3 regions of the Streptomyces sp. W16 genome follow, and region 1 is predicted to be linked to each of the others. Evidence: riboswitches for the same ligand, from Rfam matches in the RefSeq annotation. Region 1 holds a riboswitch; each other region holds the start of a gene.
The links. A riboswitch is a leader RNA that binds a small molecule or an ion and turns the genes downstream of it on or off. The one in region 1 is predicted to bind S-adenosylmethionine.
Positions count from the first base shown of each region.

Region 2: it holds a riboswitch for S-adenosylmethionine, as region 1 does, so the genes downstream of both, R6V09_RS40465 (putative leader peptide) here and thrC (threonine synthase) in region 1, are expected to answer to the same signal.
Region 3: it holds a riboswitch for S-adenosylmethionine, as region 1 does, so the genes downstream of both, R6V09_RS30935 (aminotransferase class V-fold PLP-dependent enzyme) here and thrC (threonine synthase) in region 1, are expected to answer to the same signal.

Region 1 is NZ_JAWOAI010000308.1:4,435-10,816, forward strand. Features, by position in the region: gene groL (chaperonin GroEL) at 1-1,407, opposite strand, end outside; gene R6V09_RS32780 (cold-shock protein) at 1,806-2,012, opposite strand; gene R6V09_RS32785 (MoaD/ThiS family protein) at 2,491-2,766, opposite strand; gene thrC (threonine synthase) at 2,860-4,155, opposite strand; SAM riboswitch class I at 4,171-4,325, opposite strand; gene R6V09_RS32795 (glucosyl-3-phosphoglycerate synthase) at 4,508-5,452, shown strand; gene R6V09_RS32800 (alpha,alpha-trehalose-phosphate synthase (UDP-forming)) at 5,549-6,382, shown strand, end outside.
Region 2 is NZ_JAWOAI010000465.1:191-6,572, reverse strand. Features, by position in the region: gene R6V09_RS40470 (ABC transporter substrate-binding protein) at 1-1,314, opposite strand, end outside; gene R6V09_RS40465 (putative leader peptide) at 1,562-1,678, opposite strand; SAM riboswitch class IV at 1,712-1,824, opposite strand; partial or broken gene R6V09_RS40460 (RrF2 family transcriptional regulator) at 1,959-2,431, opposite strand; gene R6V09_RS40455 (cupin domain-containing protein) at 2,585-3,091, shown strand; gene R6V09_RS40450 (YdcF family protein) at 3,138-3,740, opposite strand; gene R6V09_RS40445 (class I SAM-dependent methyltransferase) at 3,796-4,467, shown strand; gene R6V09_RS40440 (NAD(P)H-dependent flavin oxidoreductase) at 4,480-5,445, opposite strand; gene R6V09_RS40435 (ankyrin repeat domain-containing protein) at 5,522-5,926, shown strand; partial or broken gene R6V09_RS40430 (FUSC family protein) at 6,034-6,382, shown strand, end outside.
Region 3 is NZ_JAWOAI010000277.1:1,179-7,560, reverse strand. Features, by position in the region: gene qcrA (cytochrome bc1 complex Rieske iron-sulfur subunit) at 1-476, shown strand, start outside; gene qcrB (cytochrome bc1 complex cytochrome b subunit) at 473-2,134, shown strand; gene trpD (anthranilate phosphoribosyltransferase) at 2,270-3,334, shown strand; SAM riboswitch class IV at 3,411-3,527, shown strand; gene R6V09_RS30935 (aminotransferase class V-fold PLP-dependent enzyme) at 3,695-5,056, shown strand; gene R6V09_RS30930 (Lrp/AsnC family transcriptional regulator) at 5,435-5,716, opposite strand; gene R6V09_RS30925 (rhomboid family intramembrane serine protease) at 5,713-6,382, opposite strand, start outside.

The DNA.
Region 1 (6,382 bases):
CAGGTTGCGGACCTTCTCGACGACGACTCCGCCTTCGAGACCACCGTTGACGGCGATCTGCTTCAGCGGGGCCTCAAGGGCCAGCTTCACGATCGCGGCACCGGTGGCCTCGTCACCTTCGAGCTCAAGCTTCTCGAAGACGTGGCCCGCCTGGATGAGCGCGACGCCGCCACCGGCGACGATGCCCTCCTCGACGGCCGCCTTCGCGTTGCGAACGGCGTCCTCGATGCGGTGCTTGCGCTCCTTGAGCTCGACCTCGGTGGCCGCGCCCGCCTTGATGACGGCGACGCCACCCGCGAGCTTGGCGAGGCGCTCCTGGAGCTTCTCGCGGTCGTAGTCCGAGTCGCTGTTCTCGATCTCGGCGCGGATCTGGTTGACGCGACCGGCAACCTGGTCCGCCGAGCCCGAGCCGTCGACGATCGTCGTCTCGTCCTTGGTGATGACGACCTTGCGAGCGCGGCCCAGCAGGTCCACGGTCGCGTTCTCCAGCTTGAGGCCGACCTCCTCGGAGATGACCTCGCCGCCCGTGAGGATGGCGATGTCGCCGAGCATGGCCTTGCGACGGTCACCGAAGCCCGGAGCCTTGACGGCGACGGACTTGAAGGTGCCGCGGATCTTGTTGACGACCAGCGTGGACAGGGCCTCGCCCTCGACGTCCTCGGCGATGATCAGCAGCGGCTTGCCCGACTGCATGACCTTCTCCAGGAGCGGGAGCAGGTCCTTGACGTTGGCGATCTTCGAGTTGGCGATCAGGATGTACGGGTCGTCGAGGACGGCCTCCATACGCTCCATGTCGGTGGCGAAGTACGCCGAGATGTAGCCCTTGTCGAAGCGCATACCCTCGGTGAGCTCCAGCTCCAGACCGAAGGTCTGGGACTCCTCGACGGTGATGACGCCTTCCTTGCCGACCTTGTCCATCGCCTCGGCGATGAGCTCGCCGATCTGGGTGTCGGCGGCGGAGATGGAGGCCGTAGAAGCGATCTGCTCCTTGGTCTCCACGTCCTTGGCCTGCTCAAGGAGGGCACCGGAGACGGCCTCGACGGCCTTCTCGATACCGCGCTTGAGGGCCATCGGGTTGGCGCCCGCGGCTACGTTGCGCAGGCCTTCCTTGACGAGAGCCTGGGCGAGCACGGTCGCGGTGGTCGTACCGTCGCCGGCGACGTCGTCCGTCTTCTTGGCGACTTCCTTGACCAGCTCGGCGCCGATCTTCTCGTACGGGTCCTCCAGCTCGATCTCCTTGGCGATGGAGACACCATCGTTGGTGATCGTGGGGGCGCCCCACTTCTTCTCAAGGACGACGTTGCGGCCCTTGGGGCCGAGGGTGACCTTGACGGCGTCGGCGAGCTGGTTCATACCGCGCTCAAGGCCTCGCCGCGCCTCCTCGTCGAACGCGATGATCTTGGCCATGTGAAGTGGTCCTCCCGGACTGGGGTGGATTGCTCCGGACCGCGCTGGCGCCCGCGACGGACGGCTCGCCTGCCCCGTGGATCCTTGCACCACCTGGCCTGCGGGCCTCACCGACCCGATCCTTCGTTATCACTCTCACCTGCAGAGTGCTAACGCCAATGATTAGCACTCGGCATGGTCGAGTGCAAGGTGCGCCCGCGAAGCGGGCTCGTTGAGGGGTGGTGGTCGGGCGACGGGTGGGCGCAAGCGGCTCCCGTGTTCTGGGCACCTTGGCTCCCGCGCGCGAGAGGCACGCTCCGGGCATGCCGAAGGGCCCGTACCCCAGGAGGTGACCCCCCAGGAGTACGAGCCCTTCGGTGAGGAACGAAGAACGTCGCTGCTGTTCGTCGGCGCGTGCTTCAGCTGGTCGCGAGCCGGACCATGTCCGCCTGCGGCCCCTTCTGACCCTGCGAGATCTCGAAATCGACCCGCTGACCCTCTTCCAGGGTGCGGTAGCCGTCCATCTGAATCGCGCTGTAGTGGACGAAAACATCCGCACCACCGTCGACCGCGATGAAGCCGTACCCCTTCTCCGCGTTGAACCATTTGACGGTGCCCTGAGCCATGCCTAACTCCCCTATTACTGGCCCTTGCACGGATCCACACTTCGCGGATCCGGGTCAGACCTCACCCCCCACAGGATTGGGGGCGTGCGCCGGAACGCGTCGACCGCGGCCGAATGTATCCGTCCAACTGCCGTCTGCAACAGGTCAATCCGACGAGAATTCCGGGCAGGACCGGTCGGGAATTTACGGAGAATTCGTCCGACTTCAGGGCAAGTCGGGCCGGATAAAGGGCATATAAGGCGCAAAATACCTGCACACTTTGGCTACTTCTCATCGCACGCGGAGCCGGTGCTCATATGCGTTCGGCATGCGGAGTGGAGCGCGTTCCCCAACTGTACCCCGCTCAACCATAGAGAATTGCCCCCTCCGCTTCTCTCGCGGAGGGGGCAATTCGATGAACGCTCGGTAATCGGCATTACCTAGGGTAAGCGCCGAGCCGATTAAGCGGTCGCTCAGCCGCCTGCACTGTGCTCGATGGTCAGCCTCCGGCGACGGCCGGGATGATCGAGACGCCGGCCCCGTCCGGAGTCGCCGTCTCCAGCCCCTGCTCGAACCGCACGTCGTCGTCGTTGACGTACACGTTGACGAACCGGCGCAGCTTGCCCTGATCGTCGAGCACGCGGGCGGAGATCCCGGTGTGGTTCTTCTCCAGGTCCGTGATGACCTCGGCGAGGGTGGCACCCTCGGCGGGAACCTCGGCCTGCCCGCCGGTGTAGGTGCGCAGGATGGTGGGGATGCGGACAGAAACGCTCATGCTCAAGACCTCCGGTCAGGTACGGCTTTTGTCTTTAGGGGCGCGGGGAACTGCGCGACCGGCCCCCACCGGCCCGCAGACGAACAACGACGCTTACGAGGCGAGTCCAGCTTCCCTGAACGACTCAAGACTCGGCCGGATAGTCGCGGTGAGCCCGGTACCGGCAACCGCATCCAGCGTCTTGAGCCCGTCGCCCGTGTTGAGGACCACCGTCGTGAGGGTCGGATCCAGCAACCCGTTCTCGATCAGCTTCTTCGCCACACCGACGGTCACCCCACCCGCGGTCTCCGCGAAGATCCCCTCGGTCCGCGCAAGCAGCTTGATCGCGTCGACGACCTGCTCGTCGTTGACGTCCTCGACAGCCCCACCGGTCCGCCGGGCAATGTCCAGCACGTAAGGACCGTCCGCCGGGTTCCCGATGGCGAGGGACTTCGCGATGGTGTTCGGCTTCTGCGGCCGTACGACGTCGTGCCCCGCCTTGTAGGCGACGGAAACCGGCGAGCACCCTTCCGCCTGCGCCCCGAAGATCTTGTACGGCTTGTCCTCGACGAGCCCGAGCTTGATCAGCTCCTGCAGCCCCTTGTCGATCTTCGTGAGCTGCGAGCCGGAGGCGATGGGAACCACGAGCTGGTCCGGAAGCTTCCACCCCAGCTGCTCGCAGATCTCGTACGCCAGGGTTTTGGAGCCCTCCGCGTAGTACGGCCGCAGGTTGACGTTGACGAAGCCCCAGCCCTCGCCGGCCGGGTCGCCGATCAGCTCGGAGCAGAAGCGGTTCACGTCGTCGTAGTTGCCCTCGATGCCGACGAGCTCGCCGCCGTAGATCGCGGCCATGACGACCTTGCCCTCTTCCAGGTCGTGCGGGATGAACACGCAGGAGCGGAAGCCGGCCCGGGCGGCGGCGGCACCGACCGCGCCCGCGAGGTTGCCGGTGGAGGAGCAGGAGAGGGTGGTGAAGTCGAAGGCGCGGGCGGCCTCGATGGCTTGGGCCACGACGCGGTCCTTGAAGGAGTGCGTCGGGTTGCCGGAGTCGTCCTTGACGAACAGCTTGCCGGCGTCGACGCCCAGTTCGCGGGCGAGGTTGTCGGCCTGGACGAGCTTGGTCCAGCCGGGGTTGATGTTCGGCTTGTCGGCCACGTCGGCGGGGACGGGCAGGAGGGGCGCGTAACGCCAGATGTTCGCGGGGCCCGCTTCGATCTGCTTGCGGAGCTCTTCGGTGTCGTAGGCCGAGAAGTCGTAGGCGATCTCCAGCGGGCCGAAACACTCCTCGCAGGCGAAGACCGGGCCGAGCGGGACGCGGTGGCCGCACTCGCGGCAGGAGAGCGCGGTGGCGGGGCCGAGATCAACGGCGTCTACGGGGTTCGTGGTGCTTGCAACAGTCTGCGCAGCCATGGAGGCGAGGCCCTTTCCTCATCTTCCTCACGACGCGTTTCGCCGTGAGACGGATTTGGCACCTTCCCGAGCCGGGAGCCTCGGCACATGTAGATGTACATGCGACAAGACCGGCTGGAGGGTTGCCGGGGCTTCAACGGGCCGTATCCCTCTGCCCCTCTGGATGAGCGGTGTTCAGTTGTGTATGCAATTGTCTCGCCGACGGCCCCCGACATGCGATGGTCATCAGCGTTGTTCAAGACTGTAACCGAAGGCCAGGACAGTTGAGTGAGCCGTCCGAACCGCGAGATGGATCACACACTCACTGTCTGTGACCAGCCCTCGCCGAGAGAACGCAGAGGAGCCGCGCAACGTGCTGAAGGAAGTCGAGCACTGGCTGAGCACCCGCTCCTGGTCCCTGACCGATCGGCCGCTCCACAAGATCCTGGCCGCGAAGCACCGCACGGGCCAGTCGGTCTCCGTCGTGCTGCCCGCGCTCAACGAGGAAGCGACGGTCGGTGACATCGTCGCGATCATCCGTCACGACCTCATGCAACAGGTCCCGCTCGTCGACGAGATCGTCGTCGTCGACTCCGGGTCCACCGACCGCACCTCCGAGGTGGCCGCCGCGGCGGGCGCCCGGGTCGTGCACCGCGACGACATCCTGCCCCGCATCCCCGCCGTGCCCGGCAAGGGCGAGGTGCTGTGGCGTTCGCTGCTGGTCACCAGCGGCGACATCGTGTGCTTCATCGACGCGGACCTGAAGGAGTTCTCCTCCGACTTCGTCACCGGGATCGTGGGCCCGCTGCTCACCGACCCCGGCGTCGACCTCGTCAAGGCGATGTACGACCGCCCGCTGGGCGGCGCGGCCGGCCAGGGCGGCCGGGTCACCGAGATGATGGCCCGCCCGCTGCTGAACATGCACTGGCCGCAACTGGCCGGATTCGTACAGCCGTTGGGCGGCGAGTACGCGGCCCGCCGCTCACTGCTGGAGCAACTCCCGTTCCCCGTCGGGTACGGCGTCGAGCTGGGCATGCTCGTCGACGCGCTGCACCTGGTGGGTCTGGACGCCCTCGCGCAGGTCGACGTGGGTGTGCGCAAGCACCGGCACCAGGACGGGCAGGCGCTGGGGCGGATGGCCGCGCAGATCTACCGCACGGCACAGCTGAGGCTGGCCCGCGGGCATCTCATCCGGCCGTCCCTCACGCAGTTCGAGCGGGGTCCGGACGGTTTCGAGCCGCGCACGTACTCCGTGGACACGGAGGAACGGCCGCCGATGGCGGACATCACCGAGTACCAGTCGCGCAAGGTGGCGTAGCCGGCGCGGGGCGGGCGGTCCGTATACGGACCCCTCCGGTCCGTTGTGACCCGTCCGTACGTTTGAGTGTTTCCGGGCCGGGCTAGGTTGTGCCGTATGGCTTCTACGTCGTCCCCCTCGTCCGCGTCCGGTGCAGCTCAGGTGCTCGTCGCGTCCAATCGCGGCCCGGTCTCCTACGAGGTGGGCGACGACGGTTCGCTGCGCACCCGGCGCGGTGGCGGTGGGCTGGTGTCCGGGCTGTCGGCGATCGGGCCGGACGCGGGGGCGCTGTGGGTCTGCTCGGCGCTGTCCGACGGCGACCGGGAGGCGGTACGGCGGGGTGTCGGCGAGGACGGCGTGCGGATGCTCGCCATTCCGGCCGACGTGCACGCCGACGCGTACAACGGCATCGCCAACTCCGTGCTGTGGTTCGTCCACCACATGCTGTACCAGACCCCGCTGGAGCCGGTCTTCGACGCGGAGTTCCGGCGCCAGTGGGCGTCGTACGAGACGTACAACCGGGCGTTCGCCGAGGCGCTGGCCCAGGAGGCGGCCGAGGGGGCCGCGGTGCTGGTGCAGGACTACCACCTGTGTCTGGTGCCGGGGATGCTCCGCGAACTCCGTCCCGACCTGCGGATCGGGCACTTCTCGCACACGCCCTGGGCGCCGGTGGACTACTTCCAGATGCTGCCGGACGACATCCGGGTGCGGCTGATGGAGGGCATGCTCGGGGCGGACCAGGTGGGGTTCCTGACCTGGCGGTGGGCGACGGCGTTCCAGGACTGCGCGGGCAGGGTCGACCCCGACCGCTGGGTCTCCACCTGGCCGTCGGGCGCCCCGCGGGCCATCGAGCACTTCGAGAGGGACGAGACCACCCACCAGGCGCGGATCGCCCGCCGGACACTGATCGGTGTCCACGGTCTCGGTGCCGACGCCGAGTTCCTGCACGCC
Region 2 (6,382 bases), on a different contig from region 1:
GTCGAAGTCACCCGACTGCAGTGTCGGGGCGAGCTGGGTGACCTGGAGCTGCTTGAGCGTCAGGCCGACGCCGACGGACTTCAGTTGCTGCTGGATCAGCTCCAACGCGGGCTGGTTGGTCGCCGAGTTGGGGATCCAGTCGACGGTCAGGCTCAGCTTCCTGCCGTCCTTCGTCCGGATGCCGTCGCTGCCGGCCTTCCAACCGGCCGCGTCCAGCAGGGATTTCGCCTTGGCCGCGTCGGTCGTCAGGTCCGAGGACAGGTCGGCGTAGTCGGGTGTGGTGTGCGCCAGGACGCTGGTCGCGGGCCGGGTCCCGGTCGGGAACACGGTGTCGGCGATCTGCTTGCGGTCGATGGCGAACCCGATGGCCTGGCGTACCCGCGCGTCCTTCAGAACCGGCCGCGAGTTGTTGAAGGCCAGGCCGAACACGACTCCAGGGTTGGCCCGCCGCTGAAGGGTGACCTGACCGCCCTTGAGAGACGCCTCGTTGGCCTTGCCGACGCTGCTGATCGCGTCCACCTGCCCCGACTGGAGGCTGCCCGCCCGAACTCCCGCCTCGGGTACGACCTTGAAGACCACCTTGTCGAGATAGGCCTCGCCGCTCTTGTGCCACAGCGAGGAACCCCAGGCGTACCCGGTGCGCTTGGCCAGGGTGATCGACTGGTTCTGCACGTACTGCTTCAGCACGAAGGGCCCGGAGCCGACCACTCCCTGGCTGCACTTCTGCTGCGGGGACCGCTTCGCGCTCGCCGACGACTCGATGCCCAGCGAGTGCGTCGAAGTGGCTTGCAGGAACTGGGCGTTGGGCTGCCGGAAGGTCACCTTGACGGTGAGCGGGTCGACCACGGTGGTGTTCTTGACGCCGCTGAGATAGCCCTCGGCGAGGGTGCCCAGCGCCCCGAGTTTCGGCACCGCGTCGAAGTTGTCCTTGACCACCTGCGCGGTCAGCCTGGACCCGTCGCTGAAGGTGACACCCGATCTGAGGTGGAAGGTGAACGTCGTCGCGTCGGCGCCGATGTCCCAGCTCTTCGCCAGCCACGGCACGATCCTGCCGGTCCTGGGGTCCTGGTCGGTGAGGGAGTCCACGATCTGCCGCACCGAGTAGATGGTGTCGTTGCTGGCCACCTGCTGCGGGTCCACGCAGCCGGCGTCGGAGCCCACCGCGAAGGTCAGGGTGCCACCGGACCTGGCCTGTCCGCCGCCGCTGTCGGAGCCACTGCCCCCCGATCCGCAGGCGGTCAGCAGGAAACTGGTGGTCAGAAGGGCGGCCGTGGCTGCCCGTCGAGTGGTTCGGGGGACCGGATGTGCTGTCACGGAGAGGTGCTCCTACTCGTGTCACCGCGCGCACACGGACCTGTGCGGACCGTGGCTGGGCGCGGACGGTGCCGACCCCGGCGGGGGCGGGACTCCTGAAGCGTGGAAAACGCGCCGACCGGCGCGGGGCGCACCCGCGCATACGTCGACCCGTGGGAGAAGGGGGGGAAGAGGCCCGTGCGGGACGGGCGACCACAGATGTCGGCTTCGAAGGCCGAGAGATGTCAGCCTGGAAGGCAGGACCAGGTCAGCTGTGACACAGACAGCTGGTGAAGCGCTGCAGGTCGATGTGGCGCCGGCGCGAGAGCCGGGAGAACACGACGGCGTCGTGACAGGAGGCGCTCGGGTCGTAGCTGCTGGGCACGCCGTCCTCCATATCCGGGACCCCGGTCACGGGGTCGCGCGTTCGCAGAGCCATCAGCGTCCCTGCCGGGCTTTCGCCCTGAGCGCCCCACTGCGTCGGGGGGTCGCCGGTCGGTCGGCCAGGATTTGACGCTGACGCTCAATGCCGCTGTTGATCGTATGGAGCGGTGTCGCCGTGCGTCAATGCCGGGGCGGAGGTGGGGAGTCGGCGACACCGGCACCGCCGCCTCATTGATACCTTCCCTCACACAGTAGGCACCTGGTGTGTCGGCTGGGCTGCTTCACCGGCCTGCACGGCGGCTCAACTGTTCGGCCGTCGCGTGTTCGTCGGTGGTGGCGGGCAACCGGGTGGCCAGGGTCGTGCCGCCCAGCACGGCGGCGGCTTCGGCCTCGATACGGCGCCACACCCCGGGCAGGCCGGAGGCGGGACCCGGGTAGTCGAGCCCGGCCAGCTGTTCGCCGCGCAGGGTGATCAACTCGCCGTCGACGGCGCGGGAGACGTCCAGGAGCGTGATCTCGCCGGCGGGCCGGCCGAGCCGGTACCCCCCTCGCAGCCGCGCTGGCTGCGCACCAGACCGGATCTGCGTAACTGACCCACCACGGACTTCAGAAACCGGAACGGGATCTGCTACGAGGAGGCGATCGCCTCGCACGTGAGCGGACGGGCAGGTTCGCAGGCGAGCTCCAGCAGGGCCCGCGTGACGTAGTCCGCCTTCGCGGAGAGCGGAGAGCGGAGATACGCATGCGCACCCAATGCCCGACGCGGACCCCGGCACCAGGACTTCCACAGGTTCCCGGCACGGGAACGCCCGTCCATTCCCTCATCCATTGCGGGAACATTGCCGCAGGTGAAGGGCTATGGACACCTCTTGACATCCTTTTCGGGGCGGCTCTAGCGTCCCCAACCATGAGCGAGCCGTTGACCACCCCCGGCGAAGGTTTCCACCCCCATCTCCAGGACGCCGCAGGGCAGCCCGCAACCCCCCTGCGCACCCGTCTGCACCACATCCGAGCCGACGCCCTCGACGGCGACACGGCACAGAGCGGGGGCATGCGCAGGTTCGCCGCGGTGAGCGGAGGGACGGTCGGCTCCGAGAAACTGTGGATGGGCCAGACGCACGTCGCTCCCTCCACGGCCTCCTCCGACCACCACCACGGCGAATCCGAGACCGCGATCTACGTGGTCAGCGGACACCCCGAGTTCGTCTTCCTCGACGGCGCGGGTCCGCAGCCGGAGGAGATACGCCTGCGGACGTCCCCCGGCGATTACATCTTCGTCCCCCCGTTCGTCCCGCACCGCGAGGAGAACCCCGACCCCGCGGAAGAGGCCGTGGTCGTGATCGCCCGCAGCACCCAGGAGGCGATCGTGGTCAATCTTCCGGGGCTGTACGTGCTGGGGGCCGGGGAGGCCTGACGGGCTCCTGGTGACGAACGTGCGGCGGAGGAAGGTGAGTTGAGCGTCAGCTCAGCGTGGCTCTCCGTCCGTCGGCCTTCAGACCGCGGAGTTTCCAGAGCCCGTACAGGCCCAGCAGCGGTTTCACGATCAGCCATTCACCGGGACGGTAGTCGTCCGCGCGCACCAGCCTCTTCGCGAGATCGGGGCGCTGTCGCTGCAAGTACGCGCGGGCCTTGAGAGCGTGAGCCGGCTGGGAGACGATCTTGATGCGGTCGACGTCCTCAAGCAGCGGGATCACATTGGTGATGTTCTCCCATGTCGTCGCGCTCTCTTCTTCGAGAAGTACTGTGCCGCCGAATTCGAGCACCGACCGTGCGTAGTCGGCCATCAACCGGGCCTCGGAGGCACCACCGCTGGTCGTACCGCCGCTGAAGATCACGCGAGTGCTGTGCGCCCTGTCGGCGGTGATGGAGCGAATTCCGGCGCGGACCCGCCAACGGTTGATGAAGTTCGCCCTCGCCCGAGGGTTTCGGTATCCCAGTACGACCACGGCCTCGGTATCACCCCCGTTGTCTCCCACGAGAGTTCGAGACCAGCGCCGGTTCAGCCACTCGCCCCAGGCCAGGACCACCACCCCGGCTGCCGCCACGCCTGTCCTTTGTCGCATGCGGCGACTCTAGGTCACCCTGGTGTCCCTGCCGTTCCGCAGAGAGGCATGCACCGTGTCCGACCATCTCGACACCCAGATCCCCTACTGGGACGCCGCCGCGGCCACGAAGACTTTCACCCACCCGCTCCATCTGCCCTGGCTGGCGGGGATCAGCAGGCAAGCCGCGATTCTCGACTACGGATGCGGCTACGGCCGCACGATGGACGAACTCGAACGGCACGGTTTTCGCAATCTGACAGGCGCCGACATCTCACCGGCGATGATCGAACGAGCCCAACACCTGCACCCCGCCATGCACTTCACCACCCTGGACACACCCCCGACCATGCCCTCCCCGGACGCCGCCTTCGACGTGGTCCTGCTCTTCGCAGTGCTGACCTGCGTCCCGGACGACGAGGCCCAACGCCGACTGATCGCCGAGCTGCACCGCGTCCTCAAGCCCGGCGGAATCCTCTACGTCAGCGACCTTCTGCTGCAGGACGACGAGCGCAACCGCAGCCGCTACGACGACTACGCCACCCTCAACGGCGGCCACGGCGACGTCAGTTACGGCGTGTTCCAGACTGGCGACGGCGCCGTGTGCCGCCATCACTCCCGTGAGTGGCTCACCACGCTGCTCGCCGACTTCGAAGGCATCGGCACCCGGACCGTGACGGTGTCCACGATGAACGGCCATGAGTCGACGGGGATCCAGATCCTTGCCCACAAGGCCGCCCTGACGTGAAGTCAGGTGGAATCAGGCTTCCTTACCTGCTCGGGCGAGTGCCGCCTCGGCCTGTGTGGCAAGGGAGTTGACGAGGTCGGTTGCCGACGGCAGGTCGTTGATGAGGTCGACGGCTTCGCCGGCCCACACGGGCAGGGGCGGTATGTCGCCCTGGGACAGGGCGACATGGTAGGCCTGTCGGGCGTGGGGGTCGGTGGCGAGTTCCGTCTCCCGGTCGCGCCACTGGTCGAGGAACGGGTGGCCGAGCGTGCGGGCGGTGTACTTCGACGGCCAGCGGGAGCCCCGGGCGATGTCGAGGATGCTGTTGCGCTCGGTGTCCGCGCCGTGGCCCTGGACGATGGCCGTGCTGGTCGAGGGGGCGACCAGGGCTTCGGTGGTGGCCTGGAAACGGGTGCCGATGAGTGCACCGGCGGCCCCCAGAGCGAGAGCGGCGGCCACCCCACGGCCGTCGGCGATGCCACCGGCGGCGAGTACCGGTACCGGAGCGGCCAGATCGACGACGACCGGCACGAACGGCAGCGTGGAGCGACCGTGCCGGGCGCCGTGTCCGCCGCTCTCGGAACCCTGGGCCACGATCACGTCGGCGCCCAGGTCCACCGCCCGCCGGGCTTCCTCCAGATCGGTGACCTGAATGACAAGTGCCGTACCTGTGCGGCGAATTCGTTCGGCGAACGGGCTCGGATCCCCGAAGGACAGCATTACCGCCCGGGGTTGGTGTTCCAAGGCGTGCTCCACCGCGCCGACGTCCGTCTGCCAGGTGAGGAAGCCGATTCCCCACGGGTTCGTCGTGTTCTCGGTGACGATGGCCAACTCCCGTGCCAGCCATACGCGTTCGCCGTTGCCGCTGCCCAGCAGGCCGAGCCCGCCCCCACGGGAGACGGCCGCGGCCAGCGCACCACCGGCCGATCCGCCCATCGGCGCCAAGGCGATGGGGTGTTGCACTCCGAAGAGCTTCGTGAACGCCGTCGTCAATGCCATGGCCCCCATCATCACCCGATGGCCCTCTCGGGGTAATGAGCGGCTTGGCCACGTACCCGCCCCCTAATCTCGGCCCATGAAGCAGCGGCGGCAGAAGAAGCTCTCCGGGCGTCTTTTCGGAGCGATAGTGGTGGGCGACACCGGCGCGGTGAGGGCGGTACTACGTGCCGGAGCCGACCCGGAGCGAGCCGACAGCGAGGGCACCACGCCGCTCTACGCCGCTTCCGTGAACGGGGAAGCCGCGATCGTCCGCCTGCTCCTGTCGGCCGGTGCCTTCCCAGACACCGAGAGCAGCGGAATCGGCGCGGAGGGCCTGCCGTTGTGCGCCGCCGCCTGTTGGGGGCACACGGAGACGGTCCGCGAACTGCTCGCGCACGGCGCCGATCCGAACGTACGGGAAGATCACGGCACCGGCCGGTCCCCGCTGGACTGGGCGAACAACGGTCCTCATCCCGAGACGGTCGCTCTCCTCGAACCGTGACTGGGCCGGAGCTCCGTCCCGCCCGGCAGGGACGATCGGCGGGTATGGCGGATACTCGGGTGTGGCGGGGCACGTGGGTGCTGCGCGGGCTGGAGGTGCGCCGGCGTATGGAGAGACCTTGGCGTGGCCTGTCCGGGCGGATTCCGGCGTGGTTGCGCGACCATGATCCGGGGCTCGCGGCGACCCGCAGGGCCGCACGCACCGCACTGGTGATGCCCGCGCTGTTCGCCCTCTGCGGGCAGCTGCTGAAATCCTCGACGATGGCGACCTACGCGGCGTTCGGGTCGTTCTCGATGCTCCTGCTGGTCGAGTTCACCGGCCCGATGGTGCAGCGCCTGCGGGCCCACGTGGGTCTCGCGCTGGGCTGGGCGGCGCTCATCTGCCTCGGCACACTGGTGGCGCGGACGACCTGGCTGGCGGTGGCCACCATGGTCGTAGTGGGCTTCCTGGTGCTCT
Region 3 (6,382 bases), on a different contig from region 1:
GCCACACCATCTGGTCCAAGGGCAAGCTGCTCGTCAACATGAACACGAACCTGCCGCTGCGTCCCTCGGACGTGGCCGTCGGCTCGCTCACCTTCGCCAAGCCCGAGGGCCTGGAGGAGACCGACGAGGAGTTCCAGACCGAGATCGCCAAGGCGGCGCTGATGATCGTCCGGCTCCAGCCGGACAACATCAAGGACAAGCGCGAGCTGGAGTGGGCGCACGAGGGCATCGTGGCCTTCTCGAAGATCTGCACCCACGTGGGGTGCCCGATCTCCCTGTACGAGCAGCAGACGCACCACGTGCTGTGCCCGTGCCACCAGTCCACCTTCGACCTCTCCGACGGTGCCCGAGTGATCTTCGGCCCGGCCGGTCACGCCCTGCCGCAGCTGCGCATCGGCGTGAGCGACGAGGGCTACCTCCAGGCGCTCGGCGACTTCGAGGAGCCCGTCGGTCCTGCATTCTGGGAGCGCGGATGAGCACTACGACCAACTCCACGAGCTCATCAGGCGCTGGCGCGCCGGGGCGTTCGCGCGAGAAGGCACCGGCCGGCGAGAAGATCGCCGACTGGGCCGACGGACGCCTCGGGATCTACTCCCTGGCCAAGTCCAACATGCGCAAGATCTTCCCCGACCACTGGTCGTTCATGCTGGGCGAGGTCTGCCTCTACAGCTTCATCATCATCATCCTCACGGGTGTGTATCTGACGCTGTTCTTCCACCCGTCGATGAACGAGGTGACGTACCACGGCAGCTATGTCCCGCTCCAGGGGCAGCTGATGTCGGAGGCGTTCAACTCGACGATGCACATCTCCTTCGATGTGCGCGGCGGTCTGCTGATCCGTCAGATCCACCACTGGGCGGCGCTGATCTTCCTCGCCGCCATGTTCGTGCACATGATGCGCGTGTTCTTCACGGGTGCGTTCCGCAAGCCGCGTGAGGTCAACTGGCTGTTCGGCTTCCTGCTGTTCGTTCTGGGCATGTTCACCGGCTTCACCGGTTACTCGCTCCCGGACGACCTGCTCTCCGGCACCGGTGTCCGCTTCATGGAGGGCGCGGTCCTGTCCGTGCCGATCGTCGGCACGTACCTGTCGTTCTTCCTCTTCGGCGGCGAGTTCCCGGGCGGCGACTTCGTCGCACGGTTCTACTCGATCCACATCCTGCTGCTGCCGGGCATCATGCTCGGCCTGGTGGTCGGCCACCTGATCCTGGTCTTCTACCACAAGCACACGCAGTTCGCGGGTCCCGGAAAGACGAACAACAACGTCGTCGGCATGCCGCTGCTGCCGGTCTACATGGCCAAGGCCGGAGGCTTCTTCTTCCTGGTCTTCGGTGTCATCGCGGCCATCGCGGCGATCGCGTCGATCAACCCGATCTGGGCCATGGGTCCTTACCGTCCGGACATGGTGTCCACGGGCGCCCAGCCCGACTGGTACATGGGCTTCTCCGAGGGCCTGATCCGCTTCATGCCGGGCTGGGAGATCAACTTCTGGGGTCACACGCTCGTCCTGGGCGTGTTCATCCCGTTGATCATCTTCCCGCTGGTCCTGGTCGCGATCGCGGTCTACCCGTTCATCGAGTCCTGGGTCACCGGCGACAAGAGCGAGCACCACATCCTGGACCGCCCGCGCAACGTCCCGACCCGTACGGCCTTCGGTGCCGCGTGGATCTCGTGGTACTTCGTGCTGCTGGTCGGTGGCGGCAACGACATCTGGGCCACGCACTTCCACCTGTCGATCAACACAATCACCTGGGCCGTGCGCGTCGGCTTCTTCGTGGTGCCGGTGCTGGTCTTCATCGCCACCAAGCGGGTCTGCCTCGGCCTCCAGCGCCGCGACAAGGACAAGGTGCTGCACGGCCGCGAGTCGGGCATCATCAAGCGCCTGCCGCACGGTGAGTTCGTCGAGATCCACGAGCCGCTCAGCCAGGACGCGCTGCACACGCTCACCGCGCACGAGCAGTACGTGCCGGCCGCGATCGGCGCGACGGTCGACGAGAACGGTGTCGAGCGCAAGGTCAAGGGCTCCGAGAAGCTGCGCGCCAAGCTGAGCGAGGCGTACTACGGCGAGGAGTCCCAGATCGCCAAGCCCACCGTCGAGGAGTACAAGGAGATCACGAGCGGCCACGGCCACCACTGATCGCTGAGGCGTCGCCACGCCACAGTCGAAGGGCCCCGTCCGAACACCGGACGGGGCCCTTCGCCGTGTCCCGCGCTGGATAGGGTGGGGGCACATTCTTGAACCACTTCTTCTACGACACCCAGGAGCGGCCGTATGAGCGCTGTGACCCCCGCTGGAGGCACCACCGCGGCGGGCCGTTCCTGGCCCGATCTCCTCAGCTCCCTGCTCGCCGGACAGGACCTGAGCACCGCCGACACGGCGTGGGCGATGGACCGCATCATGAGCGGTGAGGCCGCGGACGCGCAGATCGCGGGCTTCCTGGTGGCGCTGCGGGCCAAGGGTGAGACGGTCGAGGAGATCACCGGTCTCGTCGAGACGATGTACGCCCACGCGAAGCCGCTGGACATCCCGGGGCCCGCCGTCGACATCGTCGGTACGGGCGGCGACCGGGCCAAGACGGTCAACATCTCGACGATGTCCGCGATCGTGATCGCCGGTACCGGCGCGAAGGTCGTCAAGCACGGCAACCGTGCCGCGTCCTCGGCGAGCGGTTCCTCCGACGTGCTGGAGAAGCTCGGCATCAATCTGAACCTGCCGACCGAGCAGGTGGCGCGGGTGGCGGCGGAGGCCGGGATCACCTTCTGCTTCGCGGCCAAGTTCCACCCCTCGATGCGCTTCGTCGGCGCGGTCCGGGGGGCGCTGGGGATTCCGACCGCGTTCAACCTCCTCGGCCCGCTCACCAATCCGGCCAAGGTCACCTCGTCGGCGGTCGGCTGCTTCGACACCCGTATGGCCGGGCTCATCGCGGGCGTGCTGGCCGAACGCGGCTCGTCCGCGCTGGTGTTCCGCGGTGACGACGGCCTCGACGAGCTGACGACCACGGCCACCTCCCGGGTGTGGATCGTCCGCGACGGCAAGGTCACCGAGGAGACCTTCGACCCCCGGGACGTCGGTCTCGAACTGGTCCCCGTCGAGGCCCTGCGCGGCGCCGACCCCGAGTACAACGCGGGTGTCGCCCGCCGTCTCCTGGACGGTGAGACGGGCCCGGTGCGGGACGCCGTACTCCTGAACTCGGCGGCTGCCCTGGTGGCGCTGGAGCGGGGGGACGGGCCGTTGGCGGACCGGATCAGGGCCGGGATGGAGAAGGCCGCGGAGTCGATCGACTCGGGCGCCGCCAAGCGGACTCTGGAGCGCTGGGCGGCTGCCACCAACGCGTAGCGGCACGGCGGTCGTCGTCCCGCGATCCGGACACGGGTTGCGGGACGACGATCACCTCACGTAAATTTTCCGACCAGGTCATGAGTGACAGTCATGAGGCCCCGGCCGACTGTCCGGCAACCCTCCGTCCGTGGCGGGGTGCCCCGGGTGAAGACCAGGCCGTAGGCAGCGAGGTCTGCGGCAAGCGCGGGCCCCTCGAAAGACACCAGGGGTCCTGGTCATCGAGGGAGCCCTCTGTGAGCAAGCGAATGCGATAGGGCGTCGAGCCCCGCCTCCGCATACCCCCTTTTCACCCTCCTCCGTGCTTGAGCCCTGCGTGCTCGTACGGCGGATCCGCCTTGCCTCTCACGGGAGTTCGCCATGTCTGTCTCCACCGCTGTCGCCGCTCAGGCCATTTGTGCCCAGCTGCCCGTTCTCGGCCGGGATGTCACCGTGCCGCTCGTCACGGGCGGCGAGGTCACCTACGCGGCGCTCGACTACGCGGCCAGCGCCCCGGCCCTGCAGCGCGTCTGGGACGACGTGGCGGCCTACGCCCCGTACTACGGCAGTGTCCACCGCGGCGCCGGCTACCTCTCCCAGCTGTCCACGGACCTCTTCGAGAACGCGCGGAAGACCGTCTCCGAGTTCCTCGACTGCCGCGCCGACGACCAGCTGATCTTCACCCGCTCGACCACGGACTCCCTCAACCTCCTCGCCGCCGCCCTGCCCGCCGACTGCCAGGTCTTCGTCTTCGAGACCGAGCACCACGCGTCCCTGCTGCCCTGGAAGGACGCCCGGGTCACCTACCTCAACGCCCCGCGCACCCCGGCCCAGGCCGTCGAGACCCTGGAGCAGGCCCTCGCCGCCAGGGACCCGCAGGGCCCGGCCCTGGTCTGCGTCACCGGCGCCTCGAACGTCACCGGCGAACTGTGGCCGGTCCGTGAACTGGCCGCCGCCGCGCACGCCCACGGCGCCCGGATCGTCCTGGACGCCGCCCAACTCGCCCCGCACCACCCGGTGTCCGTCCAGGACCTCGACGTCGACTGGATCGCCTTCTCCGGCCACAAGCTCTACGCCCCCTTCGGCTCCGGTGTCCTCGCCGGCCGCGCCGACTGGCTGCAGGCGGCCGACCCCTACCTCGCGGGCGGCGGCGCCAGCCGCAAGGTCACCCGGCGCGAGGACGGGGGAGTGGACGTCGAGTGGCACGACAGCGCCGCCCGGCACGAGGCGGGCTCCCCGAACGTCATCGGTGCCTACTCCATCGCGTCGGCCTGCAAGGCGCTCACCGAGGCGGGCTTCGACACGCTGGTCGCGCGCGAGCAGCACCTGATCGAGAAGGTGCGGGCGGGCCTTGCCGAGGTCCCGGAGGTGCGCGTCCTGTCGTTGTTCGGTGACGACGCCCCGCGCGTGGGCGTGATCTCCTTCGTCGTCGACGGCTGGAACAGCTCGCACTTCGCCGCCGCGCTGTCCGCCGAGTACGGCATCGGCGTCCGCGACGGCCTCTTCTGCGCCCACCCCCTGGTCCGCACCCTCCTGGGCAGCGACCCCCAGACCCAGGGCGAGTGCGGCGCCCCCGAGGCGGCCCCGGGCGAGAAGTCCCTCAACGCGATCCGCGTCAGCTTCGGCGCGGGCACCCCGGACGAGCACGTCGAGCGCTTCGTGACCGCGGTACGGGAGCTCGTGACCGACGGTGCGAAGTGGAACTACCGTACGGAGGACGGCCGTTGCGTGCCGGCCGTGTGACCATCCAGGGGTGGGGACCTGTACGAGGAGGGGCGCGTCCTCGGGCCGGCTGCGCGGGTCCGTCACTGGGCGGACGTGACGCGCTGGCGCTCCACCGGCGACGTGATCGTGGTCTCCAACGAGCAGGGCGACAGGGCCTGGTACACGGCCGATGCTCAGGCACCGGCGAGGCTCGACCGGATCGAGAAGGGCTGGCAGGTCACCTTCGGCCCGCTCACGGCGGACGCGCACGGGGAGCTGGAACTGTGTCTCGGCGGTGAACTGATCGCCCTCAGGGCGCGGGGCTGCGACAATTTGCGGCTCCGCTGCGGGGCGCGACCAGCCACAACGAACCAGTACCCGCAGACGCTCTGTGCCCCGCAGACGATTAGGCGACGATCACGAGTCCAGCCCGATCGCGAAGGCCGCCTCAAGGTCGTGCTGGGAGTACGTCCGGAACGCCACGTGTGTGTCCGTCCCCTCCACCCCGGGGATCTTGCTGATCCGCCCGGGGATCACCTCGGCCAGGTCCTCGTGCTGCCGTACCCGCACCATCGCGATCAAGTCATATGTACCGGTGACGGAGAAGACCTCGCTCACGGATTCGAGCGCGGCGATCGACTCGGCGATCTCCGGAATCCGGTCCACGCTGGTCTTGATGAGGACGATCGCGGTGATCACGGCTGGTTCTCTCCCTCGGGGACCGTTGCTGGGGCGGCCTTCACTCTAGTGGTACGACCGAATCTCACCCACGCGTAGCCGAAGCCCAGCGTGAAGCCGACCAGGTGGGCGAGGTACGCCACTCCCGGTCCCTGGGCGGCCTGGCCCGCCGCCAGCCACTGCAGGGCCGCCCAGAACGGCAGGACCACCCAGGCGGGGAAGCGCAGCGGCAGGAAGAAGAGGAAGGGGAGGAGACTCGTCACGCGGGCCCGGGGGAACAGGTACAGGAACGCCCCGAGGACCGCCGAGATCGCCCCGGACGCGCCGACGAGGGACTGCGTGGAGTCGGCGTTGGCCAGCGTGTAGCCCAGCAGTGCCAGATAGCCGCAGGTCAGGTAGAAGAGGGTGAACTCGACCCGGCCAAGACGTTCCTCGGTCATCGCTCCGAAGACGTAGAGGAAGAGCATGTTGCCGAGTAGATGGATCCAGCTGCCGTGGACGAAGAGGGCCGTGACGGGGGTGAGGGCTTCTCGGGCGGGGCTCGCGAACAGGTCGGCCGGTACCACTCCCCAGCGGTGGAAGTACGCCCGCTGGGCGGCGAGCAGCGCGTCCCCGGTGCCGTAGGACGGGACGAAACCCGAGGCCGGGCCGAGGACGAAGATCAGGCAGCACAGGCCGATCAGGGCG